DNA from 3 places in the Glycomyces halotolerans genome. Region 1 is predicted to be linked to each of the others. Evidence: riboswitches for the same ligand, from Rfam matches in the RefSeq annotation. Region 1 holds a riboswitch; each other region holds the start of a gene.
The links. Region 1 has a riboswitch for cobalamin ahead of ACYVL2_RS12775 (CbtB domain-containing protein). Riboswitches for the same ligand answer to the same signal wherever they lie in the genome.
Positions count from the first base shown of each region.

Region 2: linked by a shared signal. The riboswitch ahead of metE (5-methyltetrahydropteroyltriglutamate--homocysteine S-methyltransferase) and the one ahead of ACYVL2_RS12775 (CbtB domain-containing protein) in region 1 are both predicted to bind cobalamin.
Region 3: linked by a shared signal. The riboswitch ahead of ACYVL2_RS08220 (prenyltransferase/squalene oxidase repeat-containing protein) and the one ahead of ACYVL2_RS12775 (CbtB domain-containing protein) in region 1 are both predicted to bind cobalamin.

Region 1 covers NZ_BAAGXZ010000014.1:4,781-11,108, reverse strand. Annotated here, with positions in the region: gene ACYVL2_RS12790 (ABC transporter ATP-binding protein) at 1-509, shown strand, start outside; gene ACYVL2_RS12785 (ABC transporter permease) at 506-1,357, shown strand; gene ACYVL2_RS12780 (helix-turn-helix transcriptional regulator) at 1,361-1,588, shown strand; cobalamin riboswitch at 1,877-2,093, shown strand; gene ACYVL2_RS12775 (CbtB domain-containing protein) at 2,125-2,310, shown strand; gene ACYVL2_RS12770 (CbtA family protein) at 2,318-3,046, shown strand; gene ACYVL2_RS12765 (histidine phosphatase family protein) at 3,043-3,630, shown strand; gene ACYVL2_RS12760 (cobalamin biosynthesis protein) at 3,627-4,559, shown strand; gene ACYVL2_RS12755 (cobyric acid synthase) at 4,556-6,103, shown strand; gene cobN (cobaltochelatase subunit CobN) at 6,100-6,328, shown strand, end outside.
Region 2 covers NZ_BAAGXZ010000002.1:251,513-257,840, reverse strand. Annotated here, with positions in the region: gene alr (alanine racemase) at 1-446, opposite strand, end outside; gene metE (5-methyltetrahydropteroyltriglutamate--homocysteine S-methyltransferase) at 521-2,761, opposite strand; cobalamin riboswitch at 2,803-3,043, opposite strand; gene ACYVL2_RS03110 (Rossmann-fold NAD(P)-binding domain-containing protein) at 3,162-3,902, shown strand; gene ACYVL2_RS03105 (S8/S53 family peptidase) at 3,909-6,328, opposite strand, start outside.
Region 3 covers NZ_BAAGXZ010000007.1:31,951-38,278, forward strand. Annotated here, with positions in the region: gene ACYVL2_RS08215 (hypothetical protein) at 1-426, opposite strand, end outside; gene ACYVL2_RS08220 (prenyltransferase/squalene oxidase repeat-containing protein) at 423-1,667, opposite strand; cobalamin riboswitch at 1,750-1,914, opposite strand; gene ACYVL2_RS08225 (TetR/AcrR family transcriptional regulator) at 2,073-2,630, shown strand; partial or broken gene ACYVL2_RS08230 (MinD/ParA family ATP-binding protein) at 2,655-3,923, opposite strand; gene ACYVL2_RS08235 (UvrD-helicase domain-containing protein) at 4,035-5,258, opposite strand; gene ACYVL2_RS08240 (MoaD/ThiS family protein) at 5,361-5,600, opposite strand; gene moaA (GTP 3',8-cyclase MoaA) at 5,602-6,328, opposite strand, start outside.

The DNA of each region.
Region 1 (6,328 bases):
AGACCCTCTCGGGCGGGCAGCGCCGCCGCCTCGACGTCGCCTGCGGCATCGTCGGCCGGCCGGCCCTGCTGTTCCTCGACGAACCCACCACCGGATTCGACCCGCACGCCCGCCGCGAATTCCACGACCTCATCCACGGCCTCACCGACCTCGAGGGCACCACCATCCTGCTCACCACCCACGACCTCGCCGAGGCCGAGAAGCTCGCCGACCGCATCCTCATCCTCGCCGGCGGCCGGATCATCGCCGACGGCTCGCCCGACGCGCTCGCCCGCGCCGCCGCGACCACCGCGCAGGTGACGTGGATGCAGGACGGGCGAGTCCAGGTCCACGCCACCGAGGACGCCACCGCCTTCGCCCGCAAGCTCCTCGCCACCGACGAGGGCGCCGTGACCGACCTGGAGATCCACCGGGCCAGCCTGGAGGAGGCCTACCTGACCCTGGTCGCGCAGTTCGAGGCCGGCCAGGCCGACGCCGCCGTGGACAGCTTTCAGGAGGCCACCAAATGAACCCCACCCTGCACGCCTACAAGACCGGCTGGCGCCGGGCGCTCATCCAGACCCGCATCTCCCTGACGACCCCCTCGGACGTGTTCGGGTACGTCCTCCCGGTCGGCATCGCCGTGCTCGTCCTGGCCTTTCTGCGGGGCGTCGAGATCGACGACTCCCCGGTCGGCCTCGGGGCCATGAACATGCCCAGCCTCATGGGCATGATGATCGTCTGGAGCGGCGTGTTCGGCGTCGTCGGCATCCTGGTCATGGACCGCACCAACGGCACGCTCCTGCGCGCCAAGTCCATGCCCGGCGGCATGACCGGCTACCTGGTCGGCAACACCGTCTCGCTGGCGATGTTCACCGCCATCACCGTGTCGGTCATCCTCGTCACCGGACTGCTCCTGTTCGACGGTCTCCGATTCACCTCCCCGGACCGCTGGCTGATGTTCCTGTCGGTCCTGCTGCTGGGCATCGCCTCCACCATCCCGGTCGGGGCGGTCCTCGGCGCGCTCATCGACAAACCCCAGAACATGGGCCTGGTCATGCTGCCGTTCATGGGCCTCATCGCCATCTCGGGGATCTTCTACCCGATCACGGCGCTGCCGGGATGGCTCCAGGCCATCGGGCAGGTGTTCCCGCTCTACTGGGCGGGCCTGGGGATGCGGCACGCGCTGCTGCCCGACGCCGCCGCGGCGGTCGAGATCGGCCACAGCTGGCGGACCCTTACGATGTTCGCCGTGCTCGCGGTCTGGGCGGTCGCCTCGATGGCGCTGGCTCCGAAGCTGCTCAGCCGCATGGCCCGCCGAGAATCGGGCTCCTCCGTGGCTCAGCGGCGCGAGAAGATGTACCAGGAATGGGGTTAGACCGTGGCCGACGACGTCGTGTACAACCGCATCGCCGTGCTGCGCGCCGAGAGGGGCATCTCGCGGCGCCAGCTCGCCGACGCGCTCGGCGTCCACTACCAGACCGTCGGCTACCTCGAACGCGGCGAATACTCCCCGAGCCTCCATCTGGCGCTCAAGATCGCCGAGTACTTCGAGGTGAGCGTCGAAGTCGTCTTCTCCACCAAGCCGTTCCCCCGGATCGGCACCTGACCGGCCGAAGCGGACACCGAAGCCCTCATCGACGACCGGCGGCGGTCTCGGAGACGTCGCCGAGCCGGTCGGAGGGGAGTCGAAGGCCCTGTGGCGGGATGAGCAGCCTGTTCGCGGGGAGGATCAGAGGCCCTGGTTACCAGGGCCTTTTGTATGTCCTCTAGAGCCAGTCCTCCAGGTTCGCTGCTGTTGGCCGTGCCTCAGGAGCAGGGCGAGCATGAAGCCGGGGAAGGCGATCGCCCGGAGGCTTTTTCCACGAGGTCGAGACGGGCAGGGGTGGACATGGCGTGCAGAGTGCGGTAGTTTCATGCTTCCTTCGACGGAAGCGGCTAGGAACGCAGTGTGATTCTGCGGCGGTCCCGCCACTGTATTCGGGGAGTCGCCCGCCCCGGAGCTCTTGAGAGCTCCGGCCGGACGGAGCGCGGCCACTGGGTCTTCGGGCCCGGGAAGGTCGGGCGGACGGCGTTGATCCGAGAGCCAGAAGACTGCGGCTTCCTGTCACGACTGAGGGGACGAGGATCCCCGAGGAGGTCGACATGACGGCTATTGGTGCTGCGACCCGAACCGCGCCCCGATGGGGCCTGATGGCGCTGACGGTGCTCGCCATGAGCGCTCTGATGTTCCTGGTCGGCTTCGAGCAGGGCACGCTCACCGGTGGGAGCCCGGTGCTCCACGAGGCGTTCCACGACGCCCGTCACCTGCTCGGACTCCCGTGCCACTGACCTGTCGATGATCACCGACAGCGTTCGCCGCGGACTCGCGGCGGGGCTGGCAGCCGGTCTGGTCGCAGGGGCGTTCGCGCTGCTCGTTGGAGAGGTCCCCCTCCAGGAGGCCATCGAACTCGAGGAGCGGGCGCAATCCGCTGCCCACGGACCGGCCGAGGCCGCCCACGACCACGGTGAGGAATTCACCGTCTCCCGCACCGCGCAGCAGGCCCTGCTTCCGGTCGGGACCGCACTGCTCGGCGCCGCCTACGGCGGCCTGTTCGGGCTCGTGTTCGCCTTCGTCGCCAGGGACTCTCGCGACCGCTGGAAGGGCGCCCTCGCCTTCGGCGTCGCCGTGTGGGCGGCGATCGCCCTGTTCCCGGGCCTGAAGTACCCGTCCAACCCTCCCGGGGTCGGAGACCCGTCGACGGTGGAAGCGAGGACGACGTGGTTCCTCGTCGCGATCGGCGCCTCGGCGGCCATGGCCCTGCTGCTGTGGGCGGCTTCGCGATGGCTCCGCCGCCGCGGCATGGACGACGTGCCGCGCCAGACGCTGGTCGGCGTGGTCGCCGTCTTGCTGTACGGCGCGTTGTTCTTCACGCTGCCCGCCAATGGCGATCAGGCCGAGGCGCCGGCCGATCTGCTGTGGGACTTCAGGTTGGCATCGATGGCGACACAGGCGATCCTGTGGCTCGGTCTCGCCGTCGTCTTCGGCTGGTTGTGGCACCGCGACGCGAAGCGGGAGTCCACGTGAGCGCGTTCGCGAGGCTCATTCTGGTCCGCCATGCTCCGACTGCCGCGACCCGCCGCCACGCCTTTCCCCTCGACGAACCCTTGGACGGAGCGGGGGAGCTGGAGGCGGCCGGGCTGCTCGGCAAGCTGGAGGCGTCCCGGGCCGCCACCGCGCCGGTGCGGCGCTGTCGCCATACCGCGGTCCTCGCCGGGTTCGAGGACGCCGAGCCGGATCCCCGATGGTCTGAATTGGATTTCGGGGAGTGGGCGGGCGCGACGCTGAACGAGATCGGCGAGCGTCAGCCGGACCGGCTCCAAGCGTGGCTGGACGACCCGCGGACCGCCCCGCCCGGCGGCGAGTCGCTCGCCGATCTGGCCGCACGCGTGCGCGAAGGGCTCGCCGCATACGGCGTCTCCGGATCCGACACCGTGGTGTTCACCAGCGGCGGTCCCATCAAGGCCGCCGTGGTGGCCGCCTTGGGCGCGCTGGATTCGGCGTTCTGGCGACTCGACGTCAACCCGTGCTCGGCCACCGTCCTGCACTGCCATTCCGGCCGGTGGACCGTCCGCAGCGTCAACACCGACCCGACAGGGGGCCGCAGGTGAGTCCCCACGGCTTCGGGCTCCTCGCCGGGTACGCGGCCGACCTGCTGCTCGGCGACCCGCGCCGGTACCATCCCGTCGCCGGACTCGGGCGGGCCGCGGCCGCGCTCGAACGGCTCACCTACCGCGATTCCCGCCTGTCCGGCGCGGTCCACACCGGAGCGTTGGTAGCCGGAGGCGCGGCCCTGGCGGCCGCCGCGCACACCGCCGTCGAACGCCGTCCTTGGACGCGCGCGGCCTGGACCGCCGCCCTCGCCTGGACCGTCATCGGCGGTCGATCCCTGCGCCGCGAGGCGGCGGGGATCGCCGCCGTGATCGAACGAGGCGACCTGGACGACGCCCGCAGACGCCTGTCGTCGCTGTGCGGACGCGATCCCTCGCATCTGAGCGAGGCCGAACTGGTGCGCGCCGCCGTCGAATCGGTCGCCGAGAACACTTCCGACGCGGTCGTCGCCCCGCTGTGGTGGGGCGCCGTCGCCGGGCCGGGCGGCCTCGCCGGATACCGCGTCGCCAACACCCTCGACGCCATGATCGGGCACAAGTCGCCGCGTTACCGCCGCTTCGGCTGGGCCGCCGCCCGACTGGACGATGCCGCGAACTGGATCCCGGCCCGGCTTTCGGCCGCGCTGGCGGTCGGGCTCGCCCCGCTGGTCGGCGGCTCACCGAAGCGGACACTGCGCGTCTGGCGGCGCGACGGCCACCGCCACCCCAGCCCCAACGCCGGGCGGGTCGAGGCCGCGTTCGCAGGCGCCCTCGGCCGGACCCTCGGCGGCGGCGAGAACCGCTATCCCGGGCACACCGACACCCGCCCGGCCCTCGGTGACGGACCCGCGCCGACCGTCGCCGACCTGCGCCACGCGATTCGGCTGGCCGCCGCCGTCAGCGCGGCGGCCGCCGTCGGCGCCGCCCTCATCTGCCGGAGGCGCCCATGAGCGGCGCCATCCTGCTGGCCGGCACCGCCTCGGACGTCGGCAAGAGCGTCATCACCGCCGGGGTGTGCCGCCACCTGGCGCGCCAAGGCATCACGGTGGCACCGTTCAAGGCCCAGAACATGGCGCTCAACGCGGCGGTGACGGCCGACGGCGGCGAGATCGGCCGCGCCCAGGCCGCCCAGGCCGCGGCATGCGGCATCCCTCCCGAGACCGCCATGAACCCCATCCTCATCAAGCCCACCGCCGCCCACCGCAGCCAGGTCGTGGTCATGGGCAGACCGGCCTTCGACACCGGCGCCCGCGACTACCACGCCCGCAGACGCGTCCTCATGCCCGCGGTCCTCGGCGCGCTCGACGACCTCAAGGGACGGTTCGAGGCGGTGGTCTGCGAAGGCGCCGGAAGCGCGGCCGAGATCAACCTGCGTCCCCACGACCTGGCCAACATGGGCCTCGCCAGGGCGGCCGGCATGCCCGTCGTCCTCATCGCCGACATCGACCGGGGCGGGGCCCTCGCCGCCCTGTACGGCACGCTCGCGCTCCTCGAGCCCGCCGACCAGGCGCTGGTCGCCGGCTTCGTCATCAACCGCTTCCGCGGCGACCCGGCCGTCCTCGAACCCGGCCTCGAACAGCTCCGCGGGCTCACCGGCCGCCCCTGCCTGGGGGTGCTCCCGCACGCCGACGGTCTCGATTTCGACGCCGAAGACTCCCTCGCCTTGGACCGGACGCTGCCGGTTCTGGCGCCGGTCGGCTCGGACCGGATCGAAGTGGCCGTGGTCCGCCTGCCGCTCATCAGCAACTTCACCGACGTCGACGCCCTCGCGGCCGAGCCCGGCGTGACCGTCCGCTTCACGGTCTCCCCGGAGGACGTGCGCCGCGCCGACCTCGTCATCCTGCCCGGAACCAAGAACACCGTCGGCGACCTCGGATGGATGCGCCGCACCGGCCTGGCCGATGCGATCGGCGACCGAGCCGCCTCCGGCGGACCCGTACTGGGGGTGTGCGGCGGCTACCAGATGCTCGGGCGGGAGATCACCGATGAGGTCGAATCGCGGGCCGGAGTGGTGCCCGGACTCGAACTGCTGCCGGTGACCTGCGAGTTCTTCGAGGAGAAGACGCTCGCGCTCCACACCGGCACGGCGCCCGGCCTCGGCGGCGCGACGGCGGGAGGCTACTCGATCCACCACGGACGCCCCAAAGTGGAGGGCGGTCGAGCGTGGCTGCTCGACGACTCCGGCGCCGAAGAGGGATGCGTCGCGGGATCGGTGTGGGGTACCAGCTGGCACGGCGTCCTCGAGCACGATGAGGTCCGCAGGGGACTGCTCGGCCGCATCGCCCGCGACGCCGGACTCGACTGGAGGCCCGGGGCCGAACCGTTCGCCGCCGTCCGCGAGCGCCGCCTCGACCGCCTCGGCGACCTGGTCGCCGAACACCTCGACACGGCCGCGCTGGAAGACCTGCTCACCCGCGGGGCCCCGGCCGGGCTGCCGGTCGCCCCTCCGGGAGGCGCGCCACGACCTCGCATGTGGACTGAGGAGTCGCATTGACCACGATCCTGCTGCTGAGCACCGCCGACACCGAGATCCTCGCCGCGGCCGGTGCCGTCGACCGGCTCCCCGAAGGCGCCCCGCGCGTGCGCGCTCTCAACCCCGCCCGCGCCCCGAAGGACGACCTCGGGCCTTGGCTCGACGCGGCCCTGGCCGACGCCGAGGCGGTGGTGGTGCGCCTGTTGGGCGGCCGGGCCGCGTTCCCCGAGCTGTTCGACTCGCTGC
Region 2 (6,328 bases), on a different contig from region 1:
ATCCCGGTGTCGCCCTTGAGGTGGACGCGCGCGGTCCGGCCGACCCGTTCGGCGGCCGCGGCGACCGCGTCGAGCTGCGGCAGCGACGAGATCCCGATCTCGGCGCCGGCCTCGATCGTCTCGGCCAGGCCCGGCTGCTCGGGGCCGTACAGGAACGCCAGCACCGGCACGTCGGCCAGGTCGGGAAGGCGCCGCAGCCGCCACGCCTCCCGGAGCGTCGCCACCCCCAATCGCGCGACCCCGGCCTCGACGGCCACGCGCGAAGCCGGGACCGTGCCGTGCCCGTAGGCGTCGGCCTTCACCATCGCCATCTGCGGCGCCTCGGTGAGCGCGGCCAGCGCCTCAACGTTGTGCGCCAGGCGCCGCCAATCCATGTAAGCCCTGGCCAGACCCGACATGTCCCCCGAAACGGGCTCAGACACGATGCGGTAGTTGTCAATCGCCACGCCTCAAGATTACGTGCCCGATCGGCGGCGGCGACGCACCGCTGCGCGGACGCCGCCGACCGGGCGAACGAGGCCTACTCGAGCTCGGCGCGGACGATCCGGGCGGCTTCGACGAGGTTCGCCAGCGACGGCCGCACCTCTTCGTATCGGCGCGTCTTCAGCCCGCAGTCGGGGTTGACCCAGACCCGTTCGGGCTCGACGGCGCGCACGGCCAGCCGCAGCGAAGCGGCCATCTCCTCGACCGACGGCACCCTCGGGGAGTGGATGTCCCACACCCCGGGGCCGACGCCGCGCCGGTACTCGGCCCGGTTGAGGTCCTCGAGGACCTCCATCTTCGAGCGGGAGGCCTCGATCGAGGTCACGTCGGCGTCCAGGTCGGCGATCGCGTCGATGACGTCGCCGAACTCCGAGTAGCACAGGTGGGTGTGGATCTGCGTGCTCGGACGCACCGCGGAGGTGGCGATGCGGAACGCGCGCGTGGCCCACTCGCGGTAGGCCGCCCGGCCCGACCGGCGCAGCGGCAGCAACTCGCGCAGGGCCGGCTCGTCGACCTGGATGATCGAGGTCCCGGCGGCCTCGAGGTCGGCGACCTCGTCGCGCAGCGCCAGCGCCACCTGTTCGGCGGTCTCGGCCAGCGGTTGGTCGTCGCGCACGAACGACCAGGCCAGGATCGTCACCGGACCGGTGAGCATGCCCTTGACCGGCTTGTCGGTGAGCGACTGGGCGTAGGAGATCCACTCGACGGTCATCGGTTCGGGCCGGGCGACGTCGGCGTACAGGATCGGCGGGCGCACGCACCGGGAGCCGTAGGACTGGACCCAGCCGGCGGCGGTGGTGGCGAATCCGGTCAGCTGCTCGGCGAAGTACTGCACCATGTCGTTGCGCTCGGGCTCGCCGTGGACCAGGACGTCGAGGCCGAGTTTGATCTGCTCGTCGACGACGGCGGCGACTTCGGCCTTCATGCGGGCGCGGTAGTCGGCGTCGATCATCAGGCCTTGGCGGTGGGCGGCGCGGGCGCGGCGCAGCTCGGCGGTCTGCGGGAAGGAGCCGATGGTGGTCGTCGGCAGGAGCGGCAGTTGCGCCGAAGGCTCCTGGGCGGCGACGCGCTCGTCGTAGGGGACGCGGCGGTCGGCGTCTTCGCCGAGCGCGGCCAGTCGGGAGCGGACGGTCTCCTTGCGCCATTCGGCAGGAGCCGGCGGGCGCTGGAGGCGCGGGGCGTCGGGCCTGGCGAGGCTGACGATTTCGCGGAGCTTCTGGCGGGCGAACGCCAGTCGCTCCATCAGCGACTTCGGCAGTCCGTGCTCGGCCTCGAGGTCGACCGGGACGTGCAGCAGCGAGCAGGAGGACGAGACGCCGAGCCGGTCGGTGACTCGGTGGAGCCGTTCGAGCTCGGCCGCGGCCGCCAGCAGGTCGGTGCGCCAGATGTTGCGGCCGTCGACCGCCCCGGCGAGCACGAATGTTTCACGTGAAACGTCGAGCGACTCGAGGACGTCCACATCGTCCCGGCCGCGGACCAGGTCGAGGGCGATGCCGCCGACGCCGGCTTCGAGCAGCACCGGCAGCGCCTCGCCGAAGGGACCGTAGCCGCCGGTCACCAGCAGCTCCGTGATCGGGGCGAGCCGCTGGTACGCCGAGCGGACGGCCTCGAGTTCGGCGCCGGTGCGGTCGGCGCACAGCGCCGGCTCGTCGATCTGGATCCGCTCGGCGCCGGCGTCGGCCAGCGCGGTGAGGATCTCGGTGTAGACGTCGACGAGCTCGTCGAGTTTGCTCAACGGCTCGAATCCGTCCGGGGCGCCGTCGGCGGCCTTGGCCAGCAGCAGGAACGTGACCGGGCCGAGCAGCACCGGCCGGGCCCGGAGTTGGCGTTCGCGCGCCTCGAGGAACTCGCCGAGCGCCTGCTCGGGGCGGGCGCGGAAGTCGGTGTCGGGTCCGATCTCGGGGACCAGGTAGTGGTAGTTGGTGTCGAACCACTTGGTCATCTCGAGCGGCACGGCGTCGGCGTCGCCGCGCGCGGCGGCGAAGTAGGTGGCCGTCTCGCTGTCGCGCCGGTGCCTGGGGGCGATCGCGTCGACGGCGACGATCGTGTCGAGTACGTGGTCGTAGAGCGAGAAGATCCCGGTCGGGACGGAGTCGAGTCCGGCGGAGGCGAGATCGTCGAGCATCTGGGAGCGGATCTCGGCGGCGGCCGCGTCGAGCGCGGCCTGGTCGATCCTCCCGGACCAGTGGGCTTCGACGGCGCGTTTGAGTTCGCGTCGCGCGCCGATGCGGGGGTAGCCGAGCACGGTGGCGTGCACGGTCTTCTTTGCAGTGGTCATGTGTCAGTTCCCTCGAACTCGGACAGCGTGGACCGCGCGCTGGCGCCCGCGGTACGTCGGCAGGTATTCGGACTCGCGGGCTCGCCGAGTGCGGACTCGGCGCCTACCGGCCGTCGCTTCCCAGGCTTCCATCCTCGCTCGCTTCGAGCGCGGACCTCGGCCAAGTGCTTGTGACGGTTTTCGTTCCCGCTCACCGCTGCGGGGCAGTCCTGGACTCCCACCAGGTTCCCTCTTAGCCGAGACAGCGGGCGCCGCCTCGGAACCGGCGTCGCCTCCGATGGTACGGGCGTGCCATCGCCGCCCCCGCATTCGACCGAGGCCGATGTGGGCCCGCGCCACGGTTCGGCCCGGGCGGGATCGGTATCGTCGCGGTCGGAACCCGCACCTCCAGGGAGGATTCATGACTGACCGACCCGTGGCCGTCATCACCGGGGCCAGCAGCGGTATCGGCGCCGCTTCGGCGAAGGCCTTGGCCGAGGCCGGTTTCGCGGTGGTGCTCGGCGCTCGGCGCACGGACCGGCTCGCCGAGGTCGCCGCCGAGTGCGGCGGTCGGGCGCTGGCCCTGGACGTGACCGACGACGCCTCGGTGGCGTCGTTCGCCGCCGGGATCGACCGCTGCGATCTGCTGGTCAACAACGCCGGGGGCGCGTTCGGGCTCGATTCGGTGGCCGAGGCGGATCTGGACGACTGGCAGCGGATGTACGACGTGAACGTGCTCGGCACGGTGCGCGTGACCAAGGCGCTGCTGCCGCTACTGGTCGCCTCCGGCGACGGGCAGGTCATCACGATCGGGTCGATCGCCGCCCGCGAGCCGTACAAGGGCGGGGCCGGCTACAACGCCGCCAAGCACGCCGAGGCCGCGCTCACCCGCGTGCTGCGGCTGGAGCTGCTCGGGGAGCCGGTGCGCGTGTGCGAGATCGATCCGGGCATGGTCGAGACCGAGTTCAGTCTCGTCCGCTTCGAAGGCGACCGGGAGCGGGCCGAGGCGGTCTACCGCGGCATGACGCCGCTGACGGCCGCCGACGTCGCCGAGTCGATCGCGTGGGTGGCGAAGCGGCCGGCGCACGTCAACATCGACCGGCTGTCGATCATGCCGCGCGATCAGGCCGCCGCGCAGATCGTGCACCGCACGGAGGGCTGAGGCGGCTCATTCGGCGAGTCGGATCGTCGGAGATCGCCACTGCTCCCAGTGGTCGGGGTCGGTCTCGTCGCCGAGGGCTTTGAGGACTCGGACCTCCATGCGCCAGCTCCCGGGCTCCAGGACTCCGGGCCGGTCCTCGTCGAACGCGGCGAGGCCGATCGCGGCGGTGTCGTCGGGACCGGCCGAGCGGGGCAGGAACTCCTCGCGGTCCCAGGTGAAGGTCTCGCCGGTGTCGGTGTTCTCGACCACGACCTCCATGGCCCGCGGCATGTGGTGGAGGTAGACCAGCGCGGTCGGCAGCGTGTCGTCCCCGATGCTGAAGGTCTCGCCTTCGCGCAGATCACGATAGTCGGCTTCGCCGGTGTCCTGGTCCTGGTCGATCGCGACGGCGAGTTTCGGGTAATCGGGGTGCTCGAGGACGGGGATGGCGAGGTAGTCGCCGTGGTAACCGGCGTACGAGGCGGCCAGTTCGGTGCCGCCGCCGTCGGGTTCGGCCACGACGAGGCCGCCGAAGACGCTGCCGTGCGGCAGGTCGGGGCCGGCCTCGACGGTCACGGTGACGGTGGCGCTCTGGCCGCGCCGCAGGCGGACCTGGGCCGGTTCGACGGTCACTGCCGGTTCGGCCACGTGGAATCCGGGGTCGCGGATGTCGCCGGTGGTCGCGATCGCCGGACGGTGTTCGAGCCGGTAGGTCCGCGGGTGCAGTTCTCGCGAGGTCAGGTGGATCTCGAAGGTGCGCGGGCCGGTGCCGTGTCCGGTGTCGACGCCGCTGGGGGACAGGGATCCTCCGGCCTCGAGCGCGGCCGGGATGTCGAGGACGCCGGTGCCTTGCCGGTGGATCGGCTCGAGCCGGCCGAGTCCGGGGTTCTCACCCCAGGGGACGGGCCGGGCGGTGTTGACCAGTCGGCTGCGAACCGAGGCCGGGACGAGGCTCGGGTCGGTCTGGAGGAGGAGCGCGGCGGCGCCGACCACGTGCGGGGCGGACATCGACGTGCCCGACAGGGACCGGTGCGCGCCGTCGTCGACCGGCCAGGTCGACCAGATGCCGCCGCCGGGAGCGGCGAGGTCGGGTTTGAGCGTCAGGTCGGGGGCCGGTCCGAAGGAGGTGAATTCGGAGGCGAGTCCGCCGCGCGGCAGGTCGACCAGGACGGTGCCGGACTCGAACTCGACGGTCGGCCGGGCGCCGATCCGGGCCAGATCGCGGAGGTCGTCGCCGTCGGCGCCGGTGACGGCGATCATCGGCGCGCCCCGGTCCTCGACGCCGGCGCCGCTGAAAGGCCCGGGCCGGTCGTTGTAGACGACCACGCTCGTGGCGCCCTCGTCGACGGCCCGGTCGTACTTCTCTTCGAAGGTGCACCCGCCGCGGAGGACGAGCGCGGCGCGGCCTGCGACGTCGCCTTCGGATTCGTCGCCCGAGCAGGCGCGTCCGAGCCACACCAGCGGGTCGGTCTCCTCGCCGGGCTCGGGCGCGGCGGTGGCTTCGACGGTGGTGTAGCCGACGCTCCGGTCGAGGGCTTCGACGCGGGCGGCGTTCATGCGCCGGGCGGGATTGTCGGTGGAGGCGACGCCGATGACGTCGACGCCGACTCCGGGGGCCGAGGCCGAGAAGACGCCGGCCTCGCCGCTGTTGCCGATCGAGGCGATGACCACGACGCCTTCGTCGACGAGCGCGTCGGCGGCTTCGGCGGTGGGGTATTCGGGCCATTGGAACGGCTGCCCGATGGACAGGTTGACCACGTCCATGCCGTCGGCCAGCGCCCTTTCGAGGGCCTGCAGGATCACTTCGGCGCTGGTGGATCCCTCGCAGCCGAAGACCTTGTAGGCGCCGAACTCGACGCCGGGCGCGGCGCCGGTGACGTCGCCGTCGGCGCCGACGATGCCGGCGACGTGGGTGCCGTGTCCGGCGCAGTCGTCGGGATCGTCGTCCGGGTCGGGGGTTTCGCGCTCGGGGTCCGAGGAGTCGTATTCGTCGCCGACGAAGTCGGTGCCCACCTCGACGCGGCAACCGGGACCGAAGCAGCCGCCGAGGTCGGGGTGGGTGTAGTCGATGCCGGTGTCGATGACGCCGACTCTGACGCCGGCGCCGTCGATGCCGCGTCGGTGCGCGTCGACGGCGCCGGTGGTCTCGACGGCCAGCGCGAGTTCGGCTTGGCGGTCGGGACGGCCGGGGCCGGTGAATTCGGCGTCGGCCCAGACGCGTTCGACGGGGTCGAGGGATTCGAGCTGTTCGGCGGTGGCGGCGTCGGCGCCGACCGAGACGCCGTTCCAGATCCGCTCGAAGTCGTGGCGAAGGTCGATGTCGTGGTCGGCGGCGGCCGATGCGAACGCCGCGGCGTCGGCTCCGGGCTCGAGTTCGACGAGCCAGACCTGGTCGGGCGCGTCGGCTCGCGCGGGTTCGGCGGCGAGCAGCGGCAGCAGCAGTACGG
Region 3 (6,328 bases), on a different contig from region 1:
GCCGCCGCCGAAGACCCAGCCTTCGACGTCGCCGTCGTCCGGGTCGGCCGTGCCCGCCCCGACGTTCGAGTACGTCCACTCGCCGTCGACGGCGCGCCAGTACGACCATGACCGGTCGGCCGGCGGCATGAGACCGCACTCGTCGTCGGGGAAGCCGTCGATCCGGCACACCGCGCCGGGGAAGCTGATCACCTCGGTGACGGTGAAACCGGCCTGCGTCAGCGCCTCGATGCCGTTCGACGGGTCCTCGGCGCATCCGACGGCCGGCTCCGAGTCCGCCGACGACTCGGGTCCGGCCTCCCCGAAGTCGACCACCACGGTGACCCCCCGGCAGGAGCCCTCTTGCGCGGTCGCGGGCGAGGCCCACACCAGCGCCGCGCCGATCACGGCGAGGGCGCCGGCGCGGGCGGCCACGCCTGGGGTCACTCCGCTTCCTTGTCCCCGGTCGAGGCGCCGCGGCGGACTCGCGCCAGCACGTACAGCACGATCGCGGCCAGCACGACCGCCGCGCCGCCGACGAGCCACGGCACGAGCGAACCCGAGCCCTCATCGGACGCTGCGCCGTCTTCGCCGCCGTCGGCCCCGGTGGTCTCGCCGCCGGAGACCGCCTCGCACTGGACGACCGGAAGATCGGCGTCCGACTCCGAGGCGTCGAGCTCGGCCAGGTTCTGTCCCGACAGGGGAATGAGCGCCTGCGCGGTGGCCGAGAGCCGCATCATCTCGCCGTACTCCTCGTCCTCGGGGTCGGTCGCGCGGATCGCGCCGGCCGCCTCCTCGCCGCAGCCGACCTGGAGACCGATCAGGAACGCCGTCGCCCGCTCGGCGGACTCGGCGCGCTCGGCGCCCAGCAGCGCCTGCGCCGCGTACGCGGTCGAGTTCGCGTTCGGGCCGAAACCGGCGTCGAAGCCGCCGTTCTCGCCCTGAGCGGACTCCAGCCAGGCGATGGCCGCATCGTGGGCCGCTTCGGCGTCGTCGCCGTCCATCGTCTGCAGCGCCGAGGCCACCACACCGGTCGTGTCCGGGTCGCTGGCGCAGTCGTCGCCGCCGTCGGCGTCGGCGAAGCTGTAGCCGCCGTCGGGGCACTGCGCGGCGGTCAGCGCCGCTGCGGCCTCCTCGTTCGCGGGCTGTCCCGAGCGCGAGAGTCCCAGCACCGCCCACGCGGTCGCGAACGGAGTGCCGTCGCCGAAGTGGCCGTCGTCGCGCTGGCTGTCGGTGACCGCGTCGGCGAGTTTGACGCCGCCGAAGTCGGCGGGGTCGCCGCCGGCGGTGGCGACGACGTACATGACCTTCCCGGCGCCTCCGGCGTTGAGCTGCGGGTCTTCGGACTCGTCGCCGGGCGGGTAGACGTAGGCGTTCAGGACGTCGGGCTCGTTGAGCCATTCGAGACTGGTCTGGACCTTCTCGCCGCCCACGCGGGCGGCCATGAGACCGATGAGGACGTCCAGGGTGCTGGAGACGTCGCCGGCGCTCCAGGAGGGCCCTTCGGCCTGGGAGGCGAGCCAGCCGGCGGCGGCTTCGGAAGGATTGGAGAACGGCTCGTCCTGAGCGTGCGCCGGAGAGGCGGAGGCGATGGCGACGAGGGGGAGGACCGCGGCGGCGGCGAGGTACCGCAGCCGACCGGGGCGGTTGCTGCGTGCTGAGCGTTGGCCCAGCGGCGAGTGGCGCATTGCCTGACCTTTCTGAAGCGCGGGCGAGGTCTCGGGCAGGCGGCGGCGCCGCAAGCGCCTGCAGACCGCGACAGGCGTTGACGATGGACACTGGCGCCCGGTGGGCATTCGGGCTCACGCGGGTGGACCGAACCTGTTGCTGAGAGGTTACTGGCTCGGGTGGTGTTCGAGTTCGAACCGCGACTACCGCTGCGGGTCAGCGCCGGCTTCCGACCGGACTTCCCCCACTGGACGCCTGTTGAGTTTGCGTTCATTCTCTAGGGCGACGCTACGGGGTGTCAAGGAGGTGGCGCGTTGAGTGGATCCGTTCACTCACGCCACGGAGTCAAATCGGGCATCCCGTTATTGACCGGTAGCACCGGGTGTCGATACGGTGCAAATGTGAGCAGAAATAAGAATGCCGATTTGGACAGAGTCCTCCGCGCGGCGACCCGTACGTTCCTCGAACGCGGCTTCGCGGCCACTTCCATGTCGGACCTCGTGGCGGCCACGGGAATGAACCGGGCCGGACTCTACTCCGCCTTCGGGTCCAAACACCAGCTGTACATAACCGCACTCGCCCGATATCGCGAGGACACCGAACCGGAGATGCGCTCGATAGCCCGAGGAGCCATCGACGGCGACGGCGCCGAACCGGTCGGCGCGCCGCGCGTCATCGGCGACATCCTCGAAGTCGTGGCCAGGCACAGCAAAGAAGGCGGCTTCATCGTCCGCGCGGCCGTGGAACTGGCCGACGACCCCGCGACCATGAGACGCGTCCAAGAAGCGTGGTCGGAACTCGAACGCGACCTGACCGCGATCCTGGCACGCGCGGCCGACCGCGGCGAGACCCCGCCCCGCGACCCCCGGCGCCTGGCTCGCACCGTCCTGGTGTTCATCCAGGGCGCCTACGTGGTCGGCCACGCCGACGAAGACGACCGCCGACTCGAAGACGCCGTCGCGGGCCTCACCGGCCTGCTCTGACGCGACCGCGGCACCCCGGCCGCCTCACAGCCCCTCGGCCACCGCCGACCCGATCCTCAGCCAAGCGGCCAGCGAGGCCTTGCTCAACGCGTCATAGCGGATCGGCTCCCCCGAATCCAGCAGCTTCTCGTACGGGGCCAGCAGCACCGCCCGCGTGCGCGCCGCGAAGTGCCGCTGCACCGCCGGCAGGTCCACGTCCTTGCGGTGCGCCGGCATCGACACCACCGAGACCGCGCCCCGCACCAGCTCCCTGCGCCCGGTCTGCTCCAGATGGTCCAGCATCCGGGCGGCCGTCTCGGCCGAGTCGTTGCGGGCCGACATCGTCACCACGAGCTGATCGGTCGCGTCGATCGCCGCCTGCCAGTTCGCCGCCCGCACATTGTTCCCGGTATCGACGACGATGAGCTTGTAGAACCGCGAGACGGCCTCGCGCAGATCACCGAAGGCGTGCGCGGTGAGCATCTCGCCGGCCGTGGCCGACTCGTCCGAGGCCAGCACGTCGAACATCGCGCCGCCCTGGGCACGCACGTACTGCGACAGATCGCCGACCCTCCCGGTGGGGCCCTTGAAATGGTCCAGGTCGCGCAGCAGGTCCCGGACCGTGCGGACATGGAAGTCCTGCTGGGCCCGCATCCCCAGCGTGCCCTGCGTCTCGTTGTTGTCCCAGGCCAGCACGTAGCCGCCCCGGTGGCGCCCGAAGGTGAGTGCGAGCATGAGCACCGCGACGGTCTTGCCCGCCCCGCCCTTGGGGTTGACCACGGTGATCTGGCGCAGGCCCCCGAAGTTGCGGCGCACGGTCTCGATGTTGTTCTGGTAGGCGCGCTCGCGGGCGCTGGGAGGCAGGGCGATGAGGCCGAACGAGAGCCGGTGGATCGTCCCGCGCAGCCCGGTCTCGGCGACCGGTCCGCGAGGCGGGACGACGCGGCGGCTGGCGAAGTCGTCGGCGGTGACGCCGACGCGTTCGAGCGCGCCGGGGTGGTCGGGGAAGGCCGGCACGGGAGCGTCCGAAGGCCGGTGCGGCGCGGGCGCCGACGGCGGGCGGGGCCACTCGCCCGATCGCGGAGGGCCTGCTTCCGGAGCGTGCGCGAAACTCTGGCCCGGCACCGCCTCCGGGCTCGCCGGAGTCTCGGGCCGACCGGTGTCCCCGGGGCTCGCACGCCGCCCTTGGTCCGGATCGGGCGGCGAGCTCTGCCCTTGGTTCGCCGGCGGCGCACTGTGCTCTCGGTTCGCGCCCGGCGGCGCGAACGGCGACCAACCTGGAGCATCGGGCCGGTGCAGAGGCACAGTGTCCTCTTCGGTGTGCTCCATCGGGCCTCCCAGGTCATAGACGACTGCTATGCGACCTATTGTGGCCTATCGGTGGGTGCTCGCGCGGGAACTCCGAGTGGTGACCGTGCCGCGAGTTCAGAGCAGGCGCGGCTGCTCGGGCCCCGAATGCGCCACCGGAACCATCCCGAATGGACTGAACAGGCCCTGGTCCACATCGGCCAGCAGCGGCGATCCGGGGCCGGTGTGGCTCACATAGGCCAGATCGCGGGTGCGGCTCAGGGCCACGTACAGCTCGCGTCGGGCGGCGGCGGTGTTCGGCCAGGCCTCGGCGGTCATCCCGGTCAGGCAGACCACGCGGTACTCGCCGTCGGCCGCTTCGCTCACCGATGTGCCCTCGGGTCCGATGACCGCGAGCTCGTCCGGGGCGACGCCCAGTTCGGCCAGATATTCGGTGAGCCGGTCGATGAAGCGCTTCTCGTCGTCATCGTCGATCGCGTAGCACCGCCCGATGCCCGAGCCCTCCAGGGCCGGCCGCTGCGGCTGGGTCAGGCGGCCGGGGACGCGGCTGATCGGCTCGATCACCTGCGAGGCCGCCACGAGCACGGCCGCGGGGCTGCGGTGGTTGCGCGACAGCCGCACGACGTGGGCTTGAGAGAACTGGTCGACGAACGCGGTGAACGCGGCGGGGTCGCCCGCGCACAGCGCCGAGTCGGGGTCGCCGGTGGCGGTCACGTCGGCTTCGGGGCCGCGGTGGTCCATCAGCTGCCGGTAGAGCCGCATGGGCATGCGAGGCAGGTCGTCGATGAACAGGTGCCCCAGGGTGGGGGCCAGGCGTCGATCCTCGGCGTCCTTCGCGTTCTGGGCGGCGAAGTCGGCGAACTCGGCGACGGTGATCTGCTCGGCCTCACCGTCGAGGAGCGTGGCGAGCTCGCGCCGGATGCGCCCGGCGCCGGCCCGGGAGGCGGCGACGACGAGGCACTGCGCGGCCGGAATGCCCAGTTCGCGGACCATGTAGGCGACGCGGCGGATGAGCAGGTGGGTCTTGCCGGTGCCGGGGGCGGCGTTGATGAGCAGCGGCCCGGGCCCCGCCGAGGCGGCCACGCGCTGCATAGCGTCGAGCGAGTCGAGCAGTCCGGCGCCCACTTCGTCCATGCCGGTGAGCAGGGGAGCGGAGTCCTGCCAGGGTTCGGGGGTTCGCGTGGTCAGCGCCGGCTCCGGCATCGGGACGGCCTCGCGCGCGAACCTCGGGTGCGAACGGCCCGCCCGGCGGCGCCGTTCACCGGTGGTCCGCATGTCCTCGGACAGTTCGAACAGCGGGGACGCCACCTGTGGTTTCGATCGTTCGTCAGGTCGGCGCACCTCTGCATCCTCGCAAATTGGAATCCGCAGCGCCAAGGCGGCTCCCCGGAGTGTCGCCACCGATCCACGCTCCCTATAGGAAATATCCTATAGGATATTGGATCAGCCGCCGGCGAACGGCGGCAGCACTTCGACCGTGACGCCTTCGGCGAGCACGGCGTCGTCGCCTACGCCCCGGCCGTCGACCAGCAGTGTGGCGACCTTGAGCACCCGTTCGAGGTCGTGGCCGTGCCGAGCGCTCAAGAGCGTCTTGAGCTCGGCCACGCTCGAGGCCGGCGCCGATTCCTCGGCGCGGCCTGCGGCGGCCTTCGCGCCGGCGAAGTACCGGACCCTCACCCGCACCTCAGCCTCCGATCGCCGACATCGGCCGGGTCGGCTGCAGGAACGACGGGTCGTCGATGCCGTGGCCGGGTTTCTTGCCCCACATCGCCTCGCACCAGCGCTCGGCGATCTCCTCGTCGGCGGCGCCGGAGCGGGCCAGCTCCCGCAGGTCGGTCTCCTCGCGCGCGAACAGGCAGTTGCGGACCTGTCCGTCGGCGGTCAGGCGCGTGCGGTCGCAGTCGCCGCAGAAGGGCCGGGTCACCGATCCGATGACGCCGACCTTGGCCGGGCCGCCGTCGACCAGCCACGTCTCGGCCGGAGCCGAGCCGCGGTGGGCCGGGTCCGGCTCGAGGTCGAACTCGTCCCGCAGCGAAGCGAGGATCTCCTCGGCGGTGACCATCTGGTCGCGCCGCCAGGTGCCCCCGGCGTCGAGCGGCATCTGCTCGATGAACCGCAGCTGGTAGTCGTGCGCCAGCGCGTAGCGCAGCAGCGCGGGGGCCTCGTCGTCGTTGACACCGCGCATGAGGACGGTGTTGAGCTTGACCGGGGCGAGCCCGGTGGAGGCGGCCACCTTGATGCCGTGGAGGGTCTGTTCGAGCCGGTCCCGCTTGGCGAGGGCCTCGAAGCGCTCGCGGTCGAGGGTGTCGAGGGAGATGTTGACGCGGTCGAGCCCGGCCTCCACCAGCGTCTCGGCAAGCCGGTCGAGCCCGATCGCGTTGGTGGTCAAGGAGATCTCCGGGCGCGGCTCG